Regions from separate parts of the Sporosarcina sp. FSL K6-6792 genome, predicted to be linked through region 2. Evidence: riboswitches for the same ligand, from Rfam matches in the RefSeq annotation. Region 2 holds a riboswitch; each other region holds the start of a gene.
What was found. A riboswitch is a leader RNA that binds a small molecule or an ion and turns the genes downstream of it on or off. The one in region 2 is predicted to bind S-adenosylmethionine.
Positions count from the first base shown of each region.

Region 1: linked by a shared signal. The riboswitch ahead of MKZ26_RS11960 (bifunctional homocysteine S-methyltransferase/methylenetetrahydrofolate reductase) and the one ahead of metK (methionine adenosyltransferase) in region 2 are both predicted to bind S-adenosylmethionine.
Region 3: linked by a shared signal. The riboswitch ahead of MKZ26_RS11930 (MFS transporter) and the one ahead of metK (methionine adenosyltransferase) in region 2 are both predicted to bind S-adenosylmethionine.
Region 4: linked by a shared signal. The riboswitch ahead of cysC (adenylyl-sulfate kinase) and the one ahead of metK (methionine adenosyltransferase) in region 2 are both predicted to bind S-adenosylmethionine.

Region 1 is NZ_JBBOSA010000001.1:2,459,465-2,462,619, forward strand. It holds gene MKZ26_RS11960 (bifunctional homocysteine S-methyltransferase/methylenetetrahydrofolate reductase) at 7-1,878, opposite strand; SAM riboswitch class I at 2,038-2,146, opposite strand; gene MKZ26_RS11965 (hypothetical protein) at 2,586-2,783, shown strand; gene MKZ26_RS11970 (TetR/AcrR family transcriptional regulator) at 2,955-3,155, opposite strand, start outside.
Region 2 is NZ_JBBOSA010000001.1:1,859,815-1,862,969, reverse strand. It holds gene pckA (phosphoenolpyruvate carboxykinase (ATP)) at 1-702, opposite strand, end outside; SAM riboswitch class I at 885-1,002, shown strand; gene metK (methionine adenosyltransferase) at 1,192-2,388, shown strand; gene MKZ26_RS08885 (gamma carbonic anhydrase) at 2,689-3,155, opposite strand, start outside.
Region 3 is NZ_JBBOSA010000001.1:2,450,512-2,453,666, reverse strand. It holds gene MKZ26_RS11935 (flavin reductase family protein) at 1-300, shown strand, start outside; gene MKZ26_RS11930 (MFS transporter) at 522-1,979, opposite strand; SAM riboswitch class I at 2,062-2,172, opposite strand; gene MKZ26_RS11925 (5-methyltetrahydropteroyltriglutamate--homocysteine S-methyltransferase) at 2,201-3,155, opposite strand, start outside.
Region 4 is NZ_JBBOSA010000001.1:759,371-762,525, forward strand. It holds gene MKZ26_RS03810 (phosphoadenylyl-sulfate reductase) at 1-537, opposite strand, end outside; gene cysC (adenylyl-sulfate kinase) at 798-1,397, opposite strand; SAM riboswitch class I at 1,621-1,721, opposite strand; gene MKZ26_RS03820 (DMT family transporter) at 1,888-2,796, opposite strand; gene MKZ26_RS03825 (TraB/GumN family protein) at 2,862-3,155, opposite strand, start outside.

The sequences.
Region 1 (3,155 bases), 600 kb from region 2:
TCTGTTTTAATACACGATACTCTCGGTTTGGACCACCTCCCTTGCTACAATCACATCCACTTTACTGTGTATATACTCCGTCAAATTCACGGTCATGTCATAGCGCATAAAGGGAGTGATTAAATAGATGCCATGAAAATGCTCCAGCGCCACATCGATCAATTCTTTCGAAACCTGTAAGCCTTCTTTCGTAGACTGCTCACGATTACCATCAGATAAAGCCATTCTTGCACGTACTTGATCCGTCAACTTAATGCCTGGTACCTCATTGTGTAGAAATTCGGCGTTTTGCGATGAAGTCAGCGGCATAATTCCGATGTAAATTGGCGTCTCAATATGTTTTGTTGCCTCGTATACTTCTATTATCTTCTCCGTGCTATAGATAGGCTGGGTAATAAAATAGTCGGCTCCTGCTTCTATTTTTTTCTCTAATCTCTCCACAGCGCGATCTAAATGACGCACGTTCGGATTAAAGGCCGCTGCCACAGTAAAGGATGTTTTCTGTTGCAATGACTTTCCAGACTTTGAAATGCCCTCATTGAATTGCTTTATGAGTTGAATCAATTCAAAGGATGTCACATCGAAAACGGATGTTGCTCCGGGGAAATCTCCAATTTTCGTAGGGTCCCCCGTAATCGCTAGCAATTCAGTAATACCCAGTGTGTGTAATCCCATGAGATGCGACTGTAATCCAATTAGATTGCGATCTCGGCATGTAATATGGACCAAAGGTGTTGCACCAATCTTTTGTTTAACAAGCGAAGCCATTGAAGCGTTGCAAATTCTCGGCGTCGCTAGGGAATTATCGGCCAGTGTAATGGCATCCACGCCTGCATCCTTTAACGCCTGAGCCCCCTCAAAGAACTTGCCCGTGTTTAAATGTTTGGGCGCATCAAGTTCAACAATTATCGAATGTCTTTTTCTCACTGTCTCAAGCAATGTTGGCGGTTGAGATTCCTTCAATTCAGACTCCACAACCTCTGTCTTTACCTCCTTCTTCTTAACAAGCTTTTCTTGAATTGGTTCCCGAATTGTAAGTCCTTTCACTAGGGCCCTAATATGTTCTGGCGTCGTCCCACAACATCCTCCTATTAAACTAACTCCTGCCTTCCGAAAACTCAGCGCGAACTTCTCGAAATATTCAGGCTCATTTTCGTAAAAAAGTTTCCCATCCTTATATCCTGGATAACTAGCATTCGGATACACCGAGAGTAAAGCACGCTTCATCAACGGCACAGTTTCTAATGACTTCAGCATGTGGTGAGGGCCAAGGCGACAGTTAATGCCTACTATATCTGCACCTAAATCTTCCAACTGCTGTAAAGCATCTATGAGCTCTATTCCATTTTGGAGCACCCCCGCTTCATGCATTGAAACGTTCGTAATAATTGGGATATCTGTCTCCTCACGTGCAATTTTGAGCACGGTTGTTAATTCATCAAAATCGTAATAAGTTTCTAAAAGTAGGCCGTCCACTCCCTCAAGAAGTAAGCAATATAGTTGTTCCCTAAAACTGCGCTTGATTTCATCCTTTGTTCCAATGGATGTTCGAGATCCATGAATACCCCCGATAGTTCCAAGGACGAACGTATTTTTACCCGCTGCTTTTTTTGCAATTTGAACTGCGGCTTTATTTATCTTTTTTACACTGTCCTCTAACCCATGACGTGCTAACTTGATATAATTCGCACCATACGTATTAGTTTGAATAATATCCGCACCTGCCTCTATATAGGCTTGGTGGATGCGAAGCACTTGATCTGGATGTGTCAAGTTCAGCTCTTCAAAACAAAGATCCACACCGTGTGAATAAAGTAGAGTTCCCATTGCACCATCACCGATCAAAATTCGTTCTTTCATAGTATCTAGTAAATTCACGACTATCACTTGCTCCTTTCACTTTCCCAAAGTCCCGTTCCGGAAATACTCTTCATCATTCTTCAAAATATGTTACTTAATGGGAAAATTAGTTAAAATAAAAAGAGCCTCTTCCTATGTTGAATAAAGGAAGTAGACTCTAAATCTGAATAAGTCTTCTCCTCATCTACCAAGTCGTGTTATCAACTTGCTGGAATTAGCACCATGCCATAAAATGGCGGTTGCTGAGGTGTCATCGGGCCAGTCCCTATACCTCTCTAGATAAGAAAAACTATTAAATTGGATTTGCTTAGTTACGTTATTACAGACTTTACATCATTGTTGGAAAATTAGCAACACCTTTTTGGAAAGTAATTAATTTATTTTACAGATTCAGACTATTGCTTATCACTTTAAACAACATAGTTGCTAAACAGCCTTTCGCCATCCTTCATTTAAATTCTTACGTCCCTCTTAGCTTAAAAAGGTCAATCAAGGTACCAATAAGTCACTTTTGTCAATTGATCCTTTTCCAGAATTGATTGCATAACCCACCGCTCTTACTCCCCCATCCTAAGTGAGCTAAATGCACATAATAATAATATTAATAATGAGTCCATTAACCACTGTCCCCTCTGTAACCCTGCATATAATAAACTATAAGAACAATAACGAACGACCCGTTTACTCAGTTGTTGTTCCCATCAAATTGAAGGGAGGTCATTGACTTGAAAACTTCCTTGGGCATCTGGATTGGTTGGTTAGCAATAATTTTAGCGGCTATAGGGTTCTTTTATGCTCCTTATTGGTTAGGTGGTGGCGCACTCGTTTTAGGCTTAGTCTGTTTAGCTTCTCCACAAAAAGCATTGGCATGGATTTCAATCCTGCTTGGAGCCATCGTATTATTAATCACGATGTTCCAGTAGCCGGATAATTAATGATACTTCAAGGTATGTTTGGGCTCCTACCATACATACCTTTTTTATTTGATTTGTATGCTTACGATTTACTATATATTGAACAAATGAATACCTATAGTTACTAGGCGAAGACGCCGTAGCAAATTTGAAGGGATTCTTTATTTAAGCTTAATGTAGTTAGCCTTTTTTTAATCCAGCCACATGAGCAGGGCCCCAAAACGTCGTTTGTGATAAAATATGTGCCATTTCTTGTGGTGATCTATCCATTCCACTCTCCAGCCAACATTGAATGACTCCTAGATGCGCTGAACTTACGTAAGCTACTAAATAATCAAGTGGAACCACCATATTTTCCTCATTCAAGAAATCACTAAACTT
Region 2 (3,155 bases):
AAGACCGAAGAATAGGGCAACATCGCCGTCTTCACCAACGTTTGCTGAACAGTGCATTGGCATAATGCCGTTTTCAGGAAGTAAGTAGTTCATGATTGAGAAGATTGATTTTTTCATTTCGCCAGCGTATTCAGTTCCACCGATAAGAACAATACGTTTTTCCATTGATACGATAATGAATGTCTCTGAATTTGTACCATCGACCACAGGATCCGCTTTAAATGAAGGAGCCGAAACAATTGTGAATTGTGATTCATGTTGTACTAGTTCTTCTTCAGTTGGGCGGATGAACAAGTTGTGAACAAACAGGTTATGCCATGCAAATTCATTCACAACTTGAATGGATAGTCGTGAAGCTGGATCTGCGCCTGCAAAACCTTTGAAGACGAACAGTTCGTCTTTTGTTCTCAAATGAGTGATTACTTTATTATATAATGAATCGAAAATTTCAGAAGAGATTGGACGATTGACGTTGCCCCAATCGATTTTGTCTTTGGAGGACGCTTCCTCGACAATGTATTTGTCCTTAGGTGAACGACCTGTATATTTGCCTGTCTGAGCTGTAACCGCTCCGTCTGATGTCAATTGAGCTTCACCACGTGAAATCGCTTTTTCAACAAGTTGTGGAACTGAAAGTTGAACTTTTACATTTTTCCCAGAAAGAAGTTTGTTGAGGTCATCACTAATTTTCGCAGATATCATAAGTATGTACCGTCCTTTGCATATAGTCCCAATCAATTGGGTGTCATCACATTATTGAATTAGTATAACACATTAAGAATAATAATCTATACTAATTCAAACCTCAAGGATTTATACGCAAAATGGGTAAAAAGATTTGACATGCAACAAGATTTTTCGTAGCATATATAGTTGAACGGATACTCTTATCCCGAGCTGGTGGAGGGGTCAGGCCCTATGAAACCCGGCAACCTGCACAGACGTTTTGTCTGCGCGAAGGTGCCAAACCTGTAGCAAGGCACAGTCCTTGTATGATAAGAGTGAAAGGTGCTTATGAAATCATGCCTTTCCTCATGTATTATTACGTGAGCGAAGGGCTTTTTATATGATATCGCCCTTAATCCTCGTGTATAGAGCTCGCAATGGCTTGTAGTCTTTTCATTTAGAAAAGACTCTACATGGGACATATGAGTACCGTATCAATCTCGTAGGATATAAGGAGGAAATAACATGACAAATCGCCGACTATTTACTTCAGAATCGGTAACTGAAGGACACCCGGACAAAATGTGTGACCAAATTTCGGATGCTATTCTAGATGCTATATTGGCAGAAGATCCAAATGCACGTGTTGCATGTGAAACGACAATTACAACAGGACTTGTCCTTGTTGCAGGAGAAATTACGACGACAACATATGTCGATATCCCGAAAGTTGTGCGTGAAACTGTTAAAGAAATTGGTTATGTACGCGCGAAATACGGATTTGATTGGGAAACATCTGCAGTTTTGACTGCGATCGATGAACAATCAGCCGACATCGCTGCAGGCGTTGACCAGGCACTTGAAGCGCGTGAAGGTTCGATGACAGATGATGAACTTGAAGCAATTGGAGCTGGTGACCAAGGTTTGATGTTCGGTTACGCTTGTAATGAAACACCGGAACTGATGCCGTTACCAATTAGCCTAGCTCATAAATTATCATTCCGACTTGCACAAGTACGCAAAGATGAAACTCTTACGTATCTGCGTCCAGATGGAAAAACACAAGTGACTGTTGAATATGATGAAAACAATAAACCAGTACGCATCGATACAATTGTTATTTCAGCGCAACATCACCCTGAAATAACACTTGAGCAAATTCAGCGTGATATTAAAGAATTCGTCATAAACCCGGTTGTACCAACTGATTTAATCGATGAAGACACGAAGTACTTCATCAACCCAACTGGCCGCTTCGTAATAGGGGGACCTCAAGGAGATGCAGGTCTTACTGGCCGTAAAATCATCGTTGACACGTACGGTGGTTATGCGCGTCATGGCGGCGGTGCGTTTTCTGGGAAAGATGCGACGAAAGTGGACCGCTCGGCTTCATATGCGGCACGTTATGTTGCGAAGAACATTGTCGCTGCAGGACTTGCAGATCGATGTGAAGTGCAACTTGCTTATGCAATCGGTGTTGCACAACCTGTATCGATTTCTATCGATACATTTGGAACAGGCACAGTCGAGGAAAGTAAACTTGTTGAGCTTACGCGTGGACTGTTTGACCTTCGCCCAGCAGGCATCATCAAAATGCTTGATCTGCGCCGCCCAATTTATAAACAAACAGCTGCATACGGTCACTTCGGCCGTACAGACATTGATCTACCGTGGGAACAAACGGATAAAGCTGATGCATTGAAAGAATTAGCAGGGAAATAATGTAGTGTAAACACCGAAAGACAGGATCGCCCTGTTTTTCGGTGTTTTTTCTGTTTAGGATGTTTGATTTAGCAGGCGTCATAGATTGTAGCGAATCTGTCGTACACTCTCATCACACGAGCTATAAACAAATGATACAATTGTTATAAAGTGAAACCTGATCGGAGAGGAGAGTGTGGGGCTATGAGTTTAATAGGTTTGTTACTACTGGTTGGGGTTGTTGCGTTATTTGTGCTAATTGGTTTAGTAATCTTTTTATTTATAAAAAAATAAGAGCTGCCTTCAAAGGCAGCTCTTTTATTATTGTTGTAAACTCTTGTAATACTGCCCTTTTTCCGCATACTCCTGAACAATCCGTTCCATGTCCGCACGATCGTCGTCATTCAGCTCACGCACGACTTTTGCTGGCGACCCGAGTGCTAGCGTATTCGGGGGAATCTTCTTACCAGGCGGCACGAGACTGCCTGCGCCAATGAATGCCCCTTCGCCAATTTCAGCACCGTCCAAAACAATGGAACCCATACCGATAAGCGCTCCTTTTTTTACCGTACAACTATGTAACGTTACTTGGTGCCCAATTGTCACCTCATCTTCAAGAATAAGCGGAAACTTTGGGCTTTGATGAAGGCAGCACAAGTCTTGAATATTTACTTTACGTCCAATAATTGTTGGAGATACGTCACCCCGGATTACGGTATTAAACCAAATTGTCGATTCAGGACCAATTGTCACATCACCTGAAATCGTCGTGAAGTCGCCAATGAAAA
Region 3 (3,155 bases), 590 kb from region 2:
CTAGATGCTGAAAAATTTTCGGTGAATATTTTGGCAGCAGATCAAAGTGAGTTATGTACGTTATTCTCAAGCAGGGTTGCTGATCGATTTAGTCAATGTGATTGGAAAGAATCGGATTTAAACCTACCAGTACTTTCAAATTCGCTTGCGGTTTTACAATGTAAGACGGTGCAACAAATTGAGGCTGGAGATCATACGATATTAATAGGCGAAGTATTAGATATTCAGAATGAAAGTAAAGAACCACTTTTGTATCACCGTAGAACTATAGGTGCAATTCCAGAAGAATTTTATAGCTGACAGTGTCTATACAATCTACAGTGTAAAAAGGCGTGTCATCAGTTTAATCTACTGATGACACGCCTTTTTTTCTTGAAAAAGAGGCTCTGTTAAAGTTTAATGTTGATATAGGAAAAAATTAGAACTTCCAATTATCCGGAAGTTCTAATTCGTAGTACACTCTTCTTCTACCGTTGATTGACGTATGCCTGTTGCATCTTAAAGGGTATCTTGCGCTTTTCTCAAGCCAAGGATACAACGTTCTTGCGGACCGCCTTACTGGAGATGGCTAGCACTAGAACTAGGCCCGCCGCCATTAATACACCATCGAGTAGAAGTGGCAAGCCCCAGCTACCGGTGTTATCTCGAATGACTCCGGAGACGACAGGTGAGAGAACTGCTCCGATTTCTCCAATCAAATTGAGCATTCCAAACATGGATCCTCTGCTTTTTTCGGGCGTCAAATCGGAAGCCAGAGCATGTGCCACCGGTTGCAATGCAAAAAAGAATAATCCGGAGACAAACAAAATGACAGACATAACGATGGGGTTGTTATTACCCATCATGACATAGACTGCAAATATAAAAATAGTTACAGTCAGTACAGCGGTTAGTACAGCAAGGACGTTACGTCGCCCATTTGGACGATTGGCCACTATGTCAGAAATTTTGCCGCCAAGAGGAAAACCAATGATTCCGGCCAAACCATTAAACGATGCAATCAAAGCGGCAGCCATTAACGCACCGCCACCGAAATCTTTGACGATAGAGACGGACCAAAATCCGTAAAACCATAGATGCCACATGATAGGGATAAAGAATAAGTACAATAAGAAAAGATTCTTATTCGCTATTAACGGTTTTATTTCAGACTTCTTCGTTGTGTATAAATAAAGTATTAAGAGCGGACAAAGTGCAACAAGAATGACCGCAATCGCGATAGAGGACAGACCTAGTTTGACGGAAAAATAATAGATGCCCATCACTATGACAAGAAAAACGGCGGAGTACATGGACATGTACAATAGCCCTTTGCCAAACTGTGCTTTAATACCAGGTGAAGATAAATCTACAGAAGCACTTGAATCGTTTTTGGGCTTCATATATTTAAATAGTAGGAGTGCAATAATGAGTGTAATTGTTCCGGTCACGAAAAAAGGAAAGCGCCAAGCCCCTTCACCCATAAATGGTTCTGCGACTGTAATAAGATAAGGGACGCCAAGTGTGCCCGCTGTCAGACCAACAGAAAGTCCGGTAAGCGCCACGCCCATTCCTAATCCAACTTTTTCAGGAGGTGTATGATAGGCAATATAAGAGCGGTCATTCGAATAAAAAACGCCTTCGCCTAGCCCGAGTAGGACTCGGAAAAGAATAAATGCAACAAGGCCCCCCACCAAACCTGTTAATAAAGTGGCGATTCCAGCCCAAACAATACTTAAAATGATAATAGCACGATAGCCAAACCTGTCCCCAAAGTAGCCACCAGGAAATTGCATTAACATAAAACCGGCAAAAAATAAACTACCAATCAATCCGCCAATTCCATGGGGGTTTGCCACGTCTGCAAAAAAAGAAACTTCATTTTCAATCATATATGTAATAATCGGCCCAGTTGCAACCCGGTCAACGTAAGAAACAAACCAACCTAAAAATAACAAGCCCCAAATCGTATGATATCTTTGCAAGCCTTCCTTTTTCATTCCTCACACATCCAATTCTATTGTTAATAAAACAAAATGCCCCTCCACTGTGTTAGTAGAGAGGCATTCGAGAGAAAATACCCTCTCATTTTCCAAAGCATAGTGCTTTGCAGGAATTAGCACCTTATCAACATGATTGTTGAATGGTTGCCGGGTTTCATAGGGCCAGCCCCTCCACCGCTCTTCATAAGAGTTTTATTAGCCTATTTAATTAGTAAAGGTTACTGCCAAACGTCTTGCGCGATAGTTACAACATGACGAACTTTTTCCCATTGTTGTTCTTCAGTTAACTGATTACCTTCTTCTGTTGATGCGAAGCCGCATTGTGGGCTTAAGCATAGTTGATCTAAAGGAACATACTTTGTGGCCTCTGCTATTCTTGCTTTAAGCTGTTCAGGGGCCTCTAATTCGCCGAATTTAGAGGTGATCAAGCCTAATACGACGAAAAGGTCAGGGCGATTGACATGGCGCAACGGTTCAAAACTGCCGGAGCGTTCGTCGTCAAACTCAAGGAAAAGACCGTCAACATCTAATCCGCCGAAAATTGTTTCGGATACATCCTCGTAGCCACCACTAGAAAAATAGGTCGATTTGAAGTTGCCACGGCAAATATGCATCGTCACGAGCAAGTCGGCTGGCCTTTTCGCGATGGATTCATTGATGGCCCGTGCGGATAGTTGTACAAGTTTGTCAGGATCTTGCCCCTTTGCTATCAATGTTTCCCTTCCTTCTTCCGATAAGAAGGAAGCCCATGACGTGTCATCGATTTGAAGATAACGACAGCCCTCATCGTACAGTGCTTGAATTACATCTTGATAGGCAGTAACCAAGTCATCAAATAATTCTTCGTCATTTGCATAGATGCCTTCTTCGAATGTTGCTCTGTGGATCAGCATATTCGGGCTTGGAATCGTGAACTTTGCGACTGCATCACCTGCGATGCTTTTCAGGAACTTGAAGTGTTCAATCATGTAATGGTCGCTAAACCCAATTTTTCCTGTCACTTTAATGCCGTGTGCTTTTGTTACAATACCGTTGAATTGGAGCCCTTTATCTGTTTCGAAAAACTCAACGCCGTCAAAGCCGGAAAGGAAGTCAAAGTGCCACCATTTACGGCGGAATTCTCCGTCTGTCACAGAATTTAGTCCAGCTTCTTTTTGTTTTTCAACGAGCTTT
Region 4 (3,155 bases), 1.1 Mb from region 2:
AATCCACGTCCAATGAATCAGCGGGCAAATTTTAACCGATTGAAAGGTTTCATCTTTGTTCACAAAGTTTGTCTGACTTCTTGATGGTGATTGTTCGCGCCTAAGTCCGGATAACCAAGCGGTCGTACCGCTCATTGCTTCACGGAGTGGAATTACTTTCCTCATATGACAACAACGATCCGGCTGTCTTTCCCATAGTCGATCGCCATACTTGTCAGCTTGTTCCTCAACCGTTAAGCCGGGAGTCTTCATTTCAATTACAAGCTTTGGATAACGTTTCTTTACTTCATCGATTAAGGTATGCGTTTCTTGAAAATGAAATCCGGTTTCGAGAAAGACCACTTTAGCAGTTGGTTTTATTTGCGAGATTAAATCTATCATTACGATACCTTCAACCCCAAAACTACACGCATATACAAGTTCATCGTCGTATTCTCCGTAAGCCCATCGCAAGACGTTTAACGCACCTTTTGACTCGTCATCGATTGGAAAAACTTCACTAGTCTCAGCCCAAGATTTGTACGTCAACTTCGCCATACTAATCCCCCCTCTAAACTCAATAACTCTATTACATTATCTTTTTTTAAAAAAGGCGACTTTAATCTACTATTGATTAAAGTCGCCTCTAATTTTTTAGTCAGCGAATTGTTCGTATGTTCACGATTGTCCATTAGCTTCTGGATTTCCAGTCGGCATGTGATTAGCGTTTATATTAACTTTATTAATCCTATGTGTCAAGTAGGTTTAAATACATTCTATTCCTAAAACCCCAATATGTTACGCATTGAGTAATTTTTTTAGATATAGTTATTTTCTTTTAAATAAGAAACGATGACTTTGACAGACTCTACAATATTTAATTGATTGGTATCAATGATTATTTCCGGGTTAACAGGTTCTTCATAAGGAGCATCAATTCCTGTAAAGCCTTTAATTTCACCCAATCTTGCTTTCTTATAAAGCCCCTTCGGATCCCGTTCTTCACAAGTTTCTAAACTGGCCTTGACGTATATTTCGATAAACTCATCGGATTTGACAATTTCTCGCACCTGATCTCGATCTTCCTGATAAGGCGATATGAATGCTGTCAATGTGAATAAGCCAGCGTCGACCATAAGTTTTGAAACTTCACCGATTCTGCGAATATTTTCCGTCCGATCATTTGGACTAAACCCCAGATTCTTATTTAAACCGTGCCGGACATTATCTCCATCCAGTCGATAAGTGTGAATGCCTTTCGCGTGTAACTCTGTTTCTAGCGCTACTGAAACTGTTGATTTCCCTGACCCTGATAGCCCTGTGAACCAAAGAATAGCACTCTTATGGCCCTTTAGTTCTTGACGATTTTCTTTTGTTACCTCTGATTCATGCCAAACGATATTTGTAGACTCTGTCATTGTTTGCCCCCCTAAATCATTTGTTTCAGTTTAATTTTTATATACAAAAAAGACACCTTTTTCCGATTCAAATAATCGATTAGAAAGTTGCCTTTAGTTGTCTAATTAGCATGTATGAAATTGTTAAAATGATAAATGACTTACAACCTTTACAGTAAAGAAATAAAAAAACCACTTCTAAATAGAGCAAGAAGAGGTTAATAGAATCGAACACATATTACTCCTCTTATCTGCTAAACTTTCGTTTACTGGAATTGGCACAGTACTAAACAGTCTGTTGCCGAGGTTTCATCGGGCCAGTCCCTCAACCTCTCTAGATAAGATATAAACTATTAAGTTGAGACCAATACTACATTATCAAAAATTCAAAGTCAATGACTTATCAGAATTTATTTTCAATCATATCAGTTTAGTTGGAATTAAAGGCGATCTTCTTGCACATATAAAAGGCACTTTAAACTACTTTTCAGTGCGCTAGGAAATATGTTTGTTAACTCTCACTTAACCTTTCGTTGTTCTCATTGGTTTTCTCTATTTCCTTTTCATAATTATTTTTCCAATTAACAAGAAAGATTCCTGCAAATATTAGTAAGCCACCAAAAAGGATAGACCAGGTTAGTCTTTCATGGAGTAAAAACCATCCTGTGAGTACACCGAAGAATGGCGCTAAAAAAAGGAATGCACTAGTTCGTTCTTGATTACCTCTTTGGAGAAGATAAAACCAAATAGAAAACTGAATAATTGAAGCTGCAATGGTAAGCCATAACAAAATCAGGATAGATTGAGTAGTCATTTTAAAGAAAGTCTCTTCCAGTAGTAAGCTTCCCAGAAAGAGAATTAATCCACCAAAAAGCATTTGATAGGCTGTCATTACATACGTATCAAATTTGAAACCATGTATTTTTATCAATAGCGTAGCAATCGCCCATGAAACAGCCGACAAAAGCCCTAATATGGTACCGACTTTAAAGTCAAGATGTGAACCTAACGTGAGAAAAACCCCGATAAAACCTAACAGTACACCTATCCATTGCTGAATATGGTAACGCGATTTTAAAAAAAGCGTCCCAAAAACGACAACGAGTAAAGGATTCATAAACGTTAGGATAGACGTCTCTCCAGAAGTGATTGTACGCAGTGCCATAAATATACAGCCCATTACAAAAGCTGTTTGGAAAAGTCCAATTAGAACAAGCCACAACCAGTCGATTGCTTTTACTGGATGTGGCTTGTTTAAGATTTTAACGATAGTTGCCATAATAATCCCTGCAAGCGTAAAACGCAGAGCGACTAATAGGAGTGGAGATGAATAGGCTAACCCTAACTTCCCTATTGTAAAAGAAGAACCCATTAGTCCAGTCGTCAAAATCACTAACAAGCAAAAACTGATTCGATTCATCCGGTCCCCACCCCCACCCCATTATTACTATAAAACGTTTAAAAGAAAATGCTGATCAATTGATTTCACTTTAAGTTTTCAAAGAATACACGGATAACGTCGGCTCCGCCTAAGAAGGTCCCCAACGTTCCTCCCAAGTTAGTCAAAACGATTACCAACAAGACCCGTGTCACCTTATTTGCCCAAAAACCTTTAATCGTAAAAACATCTGCAGAAAGCGTTTCAAAATCACCAACACTTGGGCGGCGAAAAAATGCTTGAACAATTCCTGAAACCCAACCGGCCGCTATCAGTGGATGCAAGGTAGTAATAGGGGCTGATACAAAGGCCGCTAAAATGGCCAGCGGGTGTCCAAGAGC